3 regions of the Leclercia sp. GHBNCSD genome follow, and region 1 is predicted to be linked to each of the others. Evidence: predicted binding sites of a transcription regulator. Region 1 holds the regulator's gene; each other region holds the start of a gene.
What was found. The regulator LexA, encoded in region 1, represses DNA repair genes until DNA is damaged. The targets are predictions, from matches to a motif close to TNCTGTATGTACATACAGNA.
Positions count from the first base shown of each region.

Region 2: the regulator LexA is predicted to act here: its motif matches at 1,745-1,764, upstream of dinB (DNA polymerase IV).
Region 3: the regulator LexA is predicted to act here: its motif matches at 1,263-1,282, upstream of umuD (translesion error-prone DNA polymerase V autoproteolytic subunit).

Region 1 is NZ_JBQVYO010000001.1:1,689,733-1,693,376, forward strand. Features, by position in the region: gene ACT3IC_RS08250 (CsbD family protein) at 1-171, opposite strand, end outside; gene dinF (MATE family efflux transporter DinF) at 313-1,632, opposite strand; gene lexA (transcriptional repressor LexA) at 1,696-2,304, opposite strand; gene ACT3IC_RS08265 (diacylglycerol kinase) at 2,414-2,782, opposite strand; gene plsB (glycerol-3-phosphate 1-O-acyltransferase PlsB) at 2,938-3,644, shown strand, end outside.
Region 2 is NZ_JBQVYO010000001.1:1,019,289-1,022,932, reverse strand. Features, by position in the region: gene nqrF (NADH:ubiquinone reductase (Na(+)-transporting) subunit F) at 1-524, shown strand, start outside; gene nqrM ((Na+)-NQR maturation NqrM) at 524-739, shown strand; gene ACT3IC_RS05105 (glycerophosphodiester phosphodiesterase family protein) at 772-1,617, opposite strand; gene dinB (DNA polymerase IV) at 1,777-2,835, shown strand; gene pepD (cytosol nonspecific dipeptidase) at 2,975-3,644, opposite strand, start outside.
Region 3 is NZ_JBQVYO010000003.1:95,092-98,735, reverse strand. Features, by position in the region: gene ACT3IC_RS23090 (Y-family DNA polymerase) at 1-809, opposite strand, end outside; gene umuD (translesion error-prone DNA polymerase V autoproteolytic subunit) at 809-1,240, opposite strand; gene ACT3IC_RS23080 (plasmid segregation protein ParM) at 1,480-2,436, shown strand; gene ACT3IC_RS23075 (plasmid partitioning/stability family protein) at 2,441-2,839, shown strand; gene ACT3IC_RS23070 (hypothetical protein) at 2,852-3,115, shown strand; gene ACT3IC_RS23065 (hypothetical protein) at 3,143-3,346, shown strand; gene ACT3IC_RS23060 (hypothetical protein) at 3,578-3,644, shown strand, end outside.

The DNA.
Region 1 (3,644 bases):
TTCTTTCTCCGCCTGGTCTTTCTCATAACCATAGCGTTCCTGAATTTTCCCCACCAGCTGGTCACGTTTACCTTCGATAACGGTCATGTCATCGTCAGTCAGGTCGCCCCACTGTTCTTTTACTTTACCTTTGATCTGCTTCCAGTTACCGCCGACTTGGTCTTTATTCATCATCGATTCCTCTTCGCTCGGTCGTTAAGGATAAGTTCGTCCTGAAATAGATTTCGTGCTGGACGTGATAATAATTATAGATAAGCGTGCGGCGTTGGGTTTGTTATTCGGAATCTTTTACCATTCAGTAAGGTGAAGCCGTTATTGAAACCAGGTGCCGTTGCGCCAGTGCCGGCGCCAGATCCAGCCCAGAGAGAGCCCCCGCAGCGCCAGGAAAACGCTCAGGGCCAGCCACAGGCCGTGATTACCCAGCCAGGGCAAGGTGAACAGCGTCAGACCAAACCCGGCGGCCGCGACGGCCATACTGTTGCGCATCTCTGCGCCACGGGTTGCGCCGATAAACATGCCGTCGAGCAAATAGCACCAGACCCCCACCACCGGCAAAATCACCTGCCAGACAAGATAATGGCTCGCCAGCGCGCGCAGCTCTGGCAGCGAAGTCAGCAGCGCCACGATCGGGTTACCCGCCAGGGCATAGACAAGCGCGAAGGCCAGCGCCACCATGCCAGACTGACGGCAGGCTGCCCGCCATACTTCGCGCAGCTGGCCGCTTTCCCGGGCGCCATAGGCCTGCCCGGAGTGCGCTTCAACCGCATAGGCAAAACCATCCAGCGCGTAGGCGGTAAAGGTGAGGAGCGTCATCAGCACGGCGTTAACGGCGATAATCTCCGGCCCCAAACGCGCGCCCAGCACCGTCAGCGCGCCGAAACAGAGTTGCAGCAGCAGCGAGCGCAGCATAATGTCCCGGTTCAGGGCCAGCAGCTTGCGGATATTGCCGCGCCAGCTCGCTTTCAGCAGCGCCAGGGAAATGCCGCGCAGAGCCAGCACCCGCCAGACCATCCACAAGCCGAGCAACAGGGTGGCGTATTCGGCGGCAGCAGTCGCCAGGGCGGCCCCCTGCACGTTCATTTTCAGCCCGATCACCAGCCATAGATCCAGCACGATATTGAGCAGATTACCCACCACCAGCAGGATCACCGGTGCCCGGGCATACTGCACCCCCAGCAGCCAGCCGAGCAGCACCAGATTAGCCAGCGATGCCGGGGCGCTGAGCCAGCGGATCTCAAGGAAGCGCCGCGCCTGATGCAGGACATCCTCGCTGCCACCCACGATATGTAGCGCCAGATCGATAAGCGGTGTGCGCAGCAGCACAATCAGCAGACCGGCGCCGAGCGCGAGGATCAGCGGCTGCACCAGCGCCCGGGCCAGACGCAGCGGATCTTTCGCGCCATAGGCCTGAGCGGTGAGACCGGTGGTGCTCATACGCAAAAAGAGCAGCAGCATAAACAGGAAACTGGTTGCCGTGGCGCCGATGGCGACACCGCCCAGATAGACCGGAGAGTCGAGATGGCCGATAACGGCGGTATCCACCAGCCCCAGCAGCGGGACGCTGATATTGGAGACGATCATCGGGAGGGCAAGACGCCACAACGCCTTGTCTGAAGCAGTCAGCAGAGACATGTGTATGACCGGGAGAAAAAAGAAAAGCAGACTGCGGGGTTGCCGCAGTCTGTCAGAAAGAGGTTATAACCATTCACCGTTGCGGATGACGCCTACCGCCAGCCCTTCGATGGAAAAGTTATGTTCACGCAGATCGACAACAATCGGGGAAAACTCGCTGTTTTCCGGCAGCAGCTGTACCGTGTTGCCCTGTTTTTTCAGACGCTTAACGGTCACTTCATCATCTATGCGCGCCACAACGACCTGGCCGTTGCGCACATCCTGCGTTTTATGTACCGCCAGCAGATCGCCGTCGAGAATGCCGATATCCTTCATGGACATCCCGCTGACGCGCAGCAAGAAGTCCGCGCTCGGTTTGAACATGCCCGGATCGACCTGATAGTGGCCTTCAATATGCTGTTGCGCCAGCAGCGGTTCCCCGGCGGCGACACGACCGACAAGCGGAAGGCCCTCTTCTGCTTCAACGAGCAGACGAATACCACGAGACGCGCCGGAGACAATCTCAAGCACACCCTTACGCGCCAGGGCTTTAAGGTGCTCTTCAGCGGCGTTTGGAGAACGGAAGCCCAGACGCTGCGCGATTTCTGCACGCGTCGGCGGCATACCCGTCTGGCCGATATGATCCCGAATGAGATCAAACACCTCTTGCTGCCTGGTCGTTAACGCTTTCATTCCGCCCCCTGGGTGTATATACAGTTATGCTGTGAGTATATACAGCTAAAGGCGATTTTGGAACCACAAACCGCATAAAAAACCAGAGACTTGTTCGGTTTCTGAAGGCTTATCGCAAATGCCCCCAAAGCAGCGTGACCCAGGTAAACAGAGCAACGATAATCGCCATCAGCACAGCGGCAGAGCCCATATCTTTCGCCCGGCCCGAAAGCTCATGGAAGTCGCTGCCAATGCGGTCGACCACCGCCTCGATCGCACTGTTCAGAATTTCGACTATCATCACCAACATTACCGATCCAATCAGGAGTACGCGGGTGATGGGATCAACATCCAGCCAGCAGGCAATAATAATCGCCGCGATGACTGCTACCCCCTCCTGGCGAAAAGCGGCTTCATTGATCCAGGCAGCACGAATGCCTTTCCAGGAATAGCCGGCAGCTTTAATGATTCGGGTTAACCCAGTGGTATTGTTGGCCATTAAAAGAAACCTTTCTTCGAAAATAGCGTCAGAAACGGTGGCTTAAGCGCGCTGCGCTGCCGCCGGAAGTATGACGGGTAACAACAGAAATTTTGCGCGCTTTCTGTTATCCTTGCGCCGCAATTGCATTTTTAACCAGAGGCTTTACATCGTTTATGTCTGGCTGGCCACGAATTTACTACAAATTACTTAATTTACCATTAAGCGTCCTGGTAAAAAGCAAGTCTATTCCGGCGGTTCCCACGCTGGAATTGGGACTCGATACCTCGCGTCCTATTATGTACGTTTTGCCTTACAACTCGAAGGCCGACTTGCTGACGCTCCGCGCCCAATGCCTGGCGCACGATCTCCCGGATCCGCTGGAGCCGCTGGAGATCGACGGCACCCAACTGCCACGCTACATCTTTATCCACGGCGGACCTCGCGTATTCACCTGGTACACGCCGAAAGAAGAGTCCATTAAGCTGTTCCATGATTACCTCGACCTGCACCGCAGCAACCCGCTGCTGGATGTGCAGATGGTGCCGGTATCGGTGATGTTTGGCCGTCGTCCGGGGCGCGATAAAGGCGAAGAGAATCCGCCGTTGCGCATGCTCAACGGGGTGCAGAAGTTTTTCGCCGTCAACTGGCTGGGCCGCGACAGCTTTGTCCGTTTTTCACCTTCCGTCTCCCTGCGCCGCATGGCCGATGAGCACGGCACGGATAAAACCATCGCCCAGAAGCTGGCCCGCGTGGCGCGTATGCACTTTGCCCGCCAGCGTCTTGCCGCGGTAGGCCCGCGCCTGCCTGCTCGCCAGGATCTGTTCAATAAGCTGCTGGCGTCGAAAGCCATTGCCCGTGCCGTCGAAGACGAAGCGCGCAG
Region 2 (3,644 bases), 670 kb from region 1:
CAAACGTGCCGGACGCACCGCCGGGGATCATGTCTTCTTATATCTGGTCGCTGAAAGCGGGAGATAAAGTTACTATCTCCGGTCCATTTGGTGAGTTCTTTGCTAAAGATACCGACGCCGAAATGGTCTTTATCGGCGGGGGCGCCGGCATGGCGCCGATGCGCTCGCACATTTTTGACCAGCTTAAGCGCCTCGGCAGTAAGCGTAAAATCAGCTTCTGGTATGGTGCCCGTTCGCTGCGCGAAATGTTCTATCAGGATGAGTTTGAACAGCTTGCGCGGGACAACCCGAACTTTACCTTCCACATTGCGCTTTCCGATCCGCAGCCGGAAGACAACTGGACCGGCTATACCGGCTTTATTCATAACGTCCTGTATGAAAACTATCTGAAGCACCATGCCGCGCCGGAAGACTGTGAGTTCTATATGTGTGGTCCGCCGATGATGAACGCCGCAGTCATTAAAATGCTGCAGGATCTGGGCGTGGAAGATGAGAACATCATGCTGGATGATTTTGGAGGCTGATGATGATGACCTTCGTGCTGACCTTTGCCGTTTTTGTGCTGGTGATCTTCGGCATGTCCCTCGGCTGGCTGATTAAGCGCAAAAGCATTCAGGGCAGCTGTGGTGGCATCTCTTCCCTGGGGATGGAGAAAGTTTGCGATTGCCCTGAGCCGTGCGATGCGCGTAAAAAGCGTATGGCGCGTGAGGCGCAGCGCCAGCAAAACCGGATCCTCTGAAATAAACAGGCCGCATCAAGCGGCCTGTTTTTTTACTTAAGCCACTCCCGCGCCTGGGCTGGGGAATCGACCATCACCCCATCGGCCCCCAGCGCTTTTGCTTTCTGGTAATCCTCCGCGGAATTTACCCCCAGCAGGATAATGTGACCATTACCCTGCGAGCGGAAACAGTCCATCGCCTCTTTGTCCCATGTCAGGGTTGCCGGAGAGATCCCCTCGCCCAGGGTAAACTTCTCCACCACCTCGACCTTGCGGTTCAGCTCCAGCCCGTACCAGTATGCGTCCATTGTCTTTGCTGGTGCCTGGCACACGTGGTTCAGCGAGATATTTGCCAGCCGGGTACGCGTTTCACTGCGGGTGACAAAACGCGGTATTTCTGCGGGCAGCGCATCCAGATAGCGATCTTCGGTAGAGTACACGCGCACGCGGTTCAGGCTGTTGGTCTCTTTCAGCACGGTCAGCAGCTGCTTGCCCATCCCGACTGCATCAGCATCCGGGGATTTGATATCAATATAGAAGCGGGTCTCAGGCCAGCGTTCAAGCACGGCTTTCAGCGTTGGAATAGTGGCGCCGGTAACGCTCTCTTTCCATTTCGCACCTGCGTTAAATGTCGCCAGCTCTGCCTGGGTGTACTGGGACACTTTTCCCTGAGCGGGGGTTAACGCACTCAAATCGCTGGGACGATACAGAACGGGAACGCCGTCACGGCTGAGCTGCACGGTTATCCAGATAGCCTGAGCATGATTTTCCAGCGCCAGGGCAATGGCAGGCAGCGTATTCTCCGGCGCATCGGCGGTTCCGCCGCGGTGAGCAATAATTTGCGGGTCAGCCCAGGCGTTTGAGGCGATCAGCAGTGAAGCGATAATCATCTTTTTCATGAATAAATTTCCATTTTAAATGCATTAACTTGATGAATTTAAAGCGTTTATCTGCTCTATCTTGTACCACGATTTAATGACAGAAGTGAGACAGTAAAACTGCTGACGCATTTTTTGTACTTTGTTATACTGGATGTAATTACAGGTGTGGTGAAGACGATGCGCAAAATCATCCATGTCGATATGGACTGTTTTTTTGCTGCGGTGGAGATGCGGGATAACCCGGCGCTGCGGGATATCCCCATTGCCATTGGCGGCAGTCGCGAGCGGCGTGGCGTGATCAGTACCGCTAACTATCCGGCGCGTAAGTTCGGGGTGCGCAGCGCCATGCCAACCGCCATGGCGTTAAAACTCTGCCCGCATCTCACCTTACTGCCGGGGCGTTTCGATGCCTACAAAGAAGCCTCCAGCCATATCCGCGACATCTTTTCCCGCTACACCTCCCTGATTGAACCGCTGTCGCTGGATGAAGCCTATCTGGATGTCACCGACAGCCTGCACTGTCACGGCTCCGCCACGCTGATGGCGCAGGAGATCCGCCAGACGATTTTCAATGAGCTGCAGCTCACCGCCTCGGCGGGCGTCGCCCCGGTTAAATTTCTCGCCAAAATTGCCTCGGATCTCAATAAGCCCAACGGTCAGTATGTGATCACCCCCGACGAGGTCCCGGCATTTATCAAAACGTTGCCGCTCAGCAAGATCCCCGGCGTGGGTAAAGTCTCTGCGGCAAAGCTGGAGAAGATGGGACTGCGCACCTGCGAGGATGTGCAGAACAGCGATCTGGGCATGTTACTTAAGCGCTTTGGTAAGTTTGGCCGGGTGCTCTGGGAGCGAAGCCAGGGCATTGACGAGCGCAACGTTAACAGCGAGCGGCTGCGTAAATCGGTCGGTGTGGAACGGACCCTGGCTGAGGATATCCACGAGTGGGCAGCCTGTGAAACCATTATTGTCGAACAGCTTTATCCGGAACTGGAACGGCGGCTGGCGAAGGTCAAACCGGATCTGCTGATTGCCCGGCAGGGGGTAAAACTGAAGTTCAACGACTTTCAGCAAACTACGCAGGAGCACGTCTGGCCGCGGCTTAACAAGGAAGATCTGATCGCCACCGCGAAGAAAACCTGGGAAGAGCGTCGGGCAGGGCGCGGGGTGCGGCTGGTGGGATTACATGTCACGCTGCTGGATCCGCAGCTTGAGCGGCAGCTGGTGCTGGGGCTGTAAAAAAGCCCGGTGGCGCTCACGCTTACCGGGCCTACAAACTACTGCCCGGTGGCGCTTTGCTTACCGGGCCTACAAATGACAAACGATGTTGACCTTGTAGGCCCGGCAAACGCAGTGCCGCGGGGCAACAGTCGGCTGATTACTTCGCCGGGATCGCTTTCAGCAGTTCCGTCAGCAGGGTCCAGTAATGGCCCACGCTTTCAATATGAACCTGCTCATCCGGCGAGTGCGGACCGGTAATGGTTGGCCCGATAGACACCATATCCATATCCGGGTACGGTTTTTTGAACAGACCGCACTCCAGACCAGCGTGGATCACCTGAATGTTCGGCGTGCTGTTGAACAGACGCTGATAGGTTTCACGCACCAGCGCCATCACCGGCGAGCTCGCATCTGGCTGCCAGCCCGGGTAGCTGCCCTTGGCGACGGTCTGCGCGCCAGAGAGTTTGCCCAGAGATTCCAGCATGCTCACCACGTAATCTTTCCCGCTGTCGATCAGGGAGCGGATCAGGCAGATGATCTCTGCGCTGTCGTCAGCCATGGTCACCACGCCGACGTTCAGAGAGGTTTCCACCACGCCTTTCGCCACGTCAGAGTTGCGGATCACGCCGTTTGGCGTGGCGTTCAGCAGCTGAACAAAGCGGTCGCGGGACTGTTCAGTCAGCGCCGCTTTATCGCTGGTGCTCGCTTCCAGAACCACGGTCAGGTTCTTCTCTTTGGCGTCCAGTTCGTTTTTCAGGATATCCAGATAAACGGAGGAGAGCTTTTTCAGCGCATCGGCTTTGTCTGCGGCAACCGCCACGGTCGCG
Region 3 (3,644 bases), on a different contig from region 1:
TACTGGCAAATGGCCTGGCGGAGCGAATCCGCTTTCGTGATTTTCTCGCCAAAACTGCGACTGCAGACAATCTGCTGTTTGGTGGGAGGGGCTTCCTCGAGGGCTATACAGCTCTCACCGTTCAGCTCACGTACCGTTCTTTCCAGCACAACAGAGAAATTTTTACGCACAAAGGTCGGGTTCGTCAGAGCCAGATCCAGCGCCGTCCTGATTCCCAGAACATGCAGCTTTTTCGCAATACGGTTGCCGACGCCCCAGATCTCTTCCACAGGCTGCAGGGAGAGCAATTTCCGCGTTCTGGCCGGATTACCCGGGGTCAGGGCCAGTACGCCCCTGAACTGTTTCCATTCCTTTGAGGCCCACTGAGCAGATTTGGCCAGCGTTTTAGTGGGACCCATACCGACGCCGATCGTCAGCCGGGTGCAGTCATAAACGTGCCCACGCAGTTGCCGACCGAAATCTTCCAGGTTATTATATTTATGTATGCCATTGATATATAATAACATTTCATCAATTGAGTATTGTTCTACGGGAGGTGCCAGTTCCTCGACACAGCTCATTACGCGGGCCGACATTGAAGCGTAAAGCTCGTAATTACTCGAGAACGCGTAAATTTTCTCAGGATAGCATTCGTTTTTCATCTGGAACCATGGGGTACCCATACGTACGTATTTTTTACTCTCCGCGCTGCGGGCGATTACGCAGCCGTCGTTATTGCTGAGCACCACAACAGGCTTACCCTTCAGGTCTGGGCGAAATACCCGCTCACAGCTGGCGTAGAAGCTGTTCACATCAGCGAGGGCAAACATCAGTACATCTCCCGTGTCCGGTGGATGATGTGGGTCACCACGCCAAAAATTTCCAGCTCATTGGGGTCGGGGTAGATAGGTGCCCAGCCGGCGTTCATAGGCTGCAGAATCAGTCTCGGCCTCAGCAGCAGGCGCTTAACGGTAAATTCACCCTGCAGGCTGGCCACAACAATATCGCCGTGCTGAGGTTTTTCCGCGCAGTCGACGACCAGAAGATCCCCGTTAAACAGGCTACCATCTGACATGCTGTCGCCGCTCGCGCGCAGATAGTAGGTCGCACTCGGATGACGAATGCAGTAGTCATGCAAATCCAGATCTGACTCAACGTAATCCTGGGCAGGGCTGGGAAATCCGCAGCTGGCCAGATCTGAAAAAGAAGGGTGCGTTTGCGGCGGAATCTCTTTCCCCGGCCTAAGCAACTGTAACTTCATGTATCCCTCACGACCTTAATTATACTGTTTTTATATACAGTAGTATTTTTACCGTAAGCGATCAACTTCGAGCGCAGAATGCCCTTTTTTAACACGTCCCACATTCAACCCTAATTGTTCTCTAATTTTTCTCTAAATTATTCTTGATAAATCCCATCGCACTGTGTAAATTCCAAATTGTTCTCTTATACTTCTCAAATAAAAACCTAATTTTGTATTTGAAATTACCGTGAGGTTATATGAAAATTTTCATCGATGATGGATCAACCAACATTAAGCTGATGTGGCAGGACGGAGAAAAAGTTCATCGGGCGATCAGTCCGAACAGTTTCAAGCGTGAGTGGGCGGTTTGCTTTGGTGGCCAGCGCGTTTTTAACTATTCGCTCAATGGAGAGCACTACACCTTCGATCCCATCAGCGCCGATGCGCTGGTCACGACCAACATTGCATGGCAGTACAGTGATGTGAACGTCATTGCCGTCCACCATGCGCTGCTGCAGACCGGACTTGAACCCCGGGAGGTCGACATTGTCGTGACGCTGCCGCTCGCGGAGTATTACAACCGTGACAATCAACCCTGCGCTGAGAATATCCGGCGCAAAGAGGAAAACCTGATGCGGCCGGTCACCCTGAATGACGGACTGACCTTCACCGTTCGCAGTGTGCGCGTCATGCCTGAGTCCATTCCGGCAGGCTTTGATGTGGTGAGCAAACTGGAAGACCTTGACTCACTGCTCATTGTTGACCTGGGAGGCACCACGCTCGATATTTCACATGTCAGGGCCAAAATGCGGGGGATTTCGCGTATCTTTGGCGACTCCGGCCTGGGTGTATCACTGATGACGCAGGACGTCAGGGCGGCGATGGCAGTGGCCAGAACGCGGGGCAGCAGCTATCTTGCTGATGAACTCATCATCCACCGCGAAGACGAGAATTTTATGCGGCAGCGCATTAACGATGCCTCCAGACTGGCCGTCGTGCAGGAAGCGCTTCGCGATTCACATCACCGTCTTGTGAACCGGGTGATCGATGCCGTGAAGAGCTTTGAAAGTTATTCTCATGTTATGGTAATTGGTGGCGGTGCCGAACTCATCGCCAGTGCGGTCAGACAATTTTGTGGGGTGCGCGATGACAGGTTTTACCTGAGCGAAGATCCCCAGTTTGACCTGGTCAATGGCATGTTCGCAATTGGTTAATGAGATGGATAAACCGGACACCCGTAGAAAAATTACGTTTTACCTGAACCCCGAAAGCAACGCTGCTGAGCGCTACGTCTGCGATGAAACAGACAGGCTGCCCCAGGGGGAGCGGGGGAACGTCTGGCGTGCTGCGCTTCTGTCCGGCTTTGCCCTGAGAAAACAGGATGAAAGGCTGCCGCATCTGCTGGCAGCCCAGCTGAATGAATCGACCACGTTCGAGGAGATGGTTCTGCTTATGCAGGCGGTTTTCCCGGAAGAAATGAAAGCGTTCGGCAACCGCCGACCGGCAGCGCAGACGCCAGCAAAAGTGCAGGGCAGTGCACCGCCCGCGCCCCCGGAAGATGACAATGAAACCCTGAGCAATGCCCGGGCCATGTTTGGTGGCGCGAAGGATAAATAAGGTAACTCCATTATGTCACTCGTAAAGCACCATGCTGAACGCATGATCTGCCATGTTCTGCGTGCCAGAAACGTTCCAGAGGACCAGTGGGCGGACCTCGTCAAAAAGACCGGCAGGGGTATGATCCTGCTGGGCGTGGCGTTGGTCGTCCCGTTATTACTCGTCGATGCGATGCCCCTGCCGGTGACCATTGTGCTGCAGATAGCCTACGCCTGTCTGATGTGCCTCGGAGTTATCCTGGCCTTTGACAATAAAACGGCAAAGGGACGGTCATGATATGAACATCAACCTACAGGAAACAGTATGCGACTCGAAGAACTGAAAGATGAAGACCGAACGCTGGTTGTGGTGGCCCTGCAGGCGCTGCACCGCGAGCGGTTAACAGCATCCAATGCCGCCTTTACGTTCTGCCAGCTGGCCGGAAAAACCCCGCCTCCGGATGATATTTTTGGATTACATGAAGTGCAGGACGCGCTGCGTCGTATTGGTGCAGCGCCCGCGCGATAAAAGCGGCATAAAAAAACGGCAGGAAGACACCTCATCCCTGCCGTCAAATAAATGCTCATTTTTTCGGCGATTATAGAGCTTTAAATTGTGATGTAAATCACAATTTAACCTCAAGAAAAATTTCTCTGATTAATGCCTTATGCTGCGGATTCCTGCATACATAAAGGAGTCAAAACAGTAATCAACGAGATTAATAAAGATCTGATTTACGGGTAGCAGACAGGAGCTATTGTGAGAATTTATCACGGTTCACTTGCGTTATTTGACAGTTTTGACCCCCAGTTTTTTGGTACAGGTG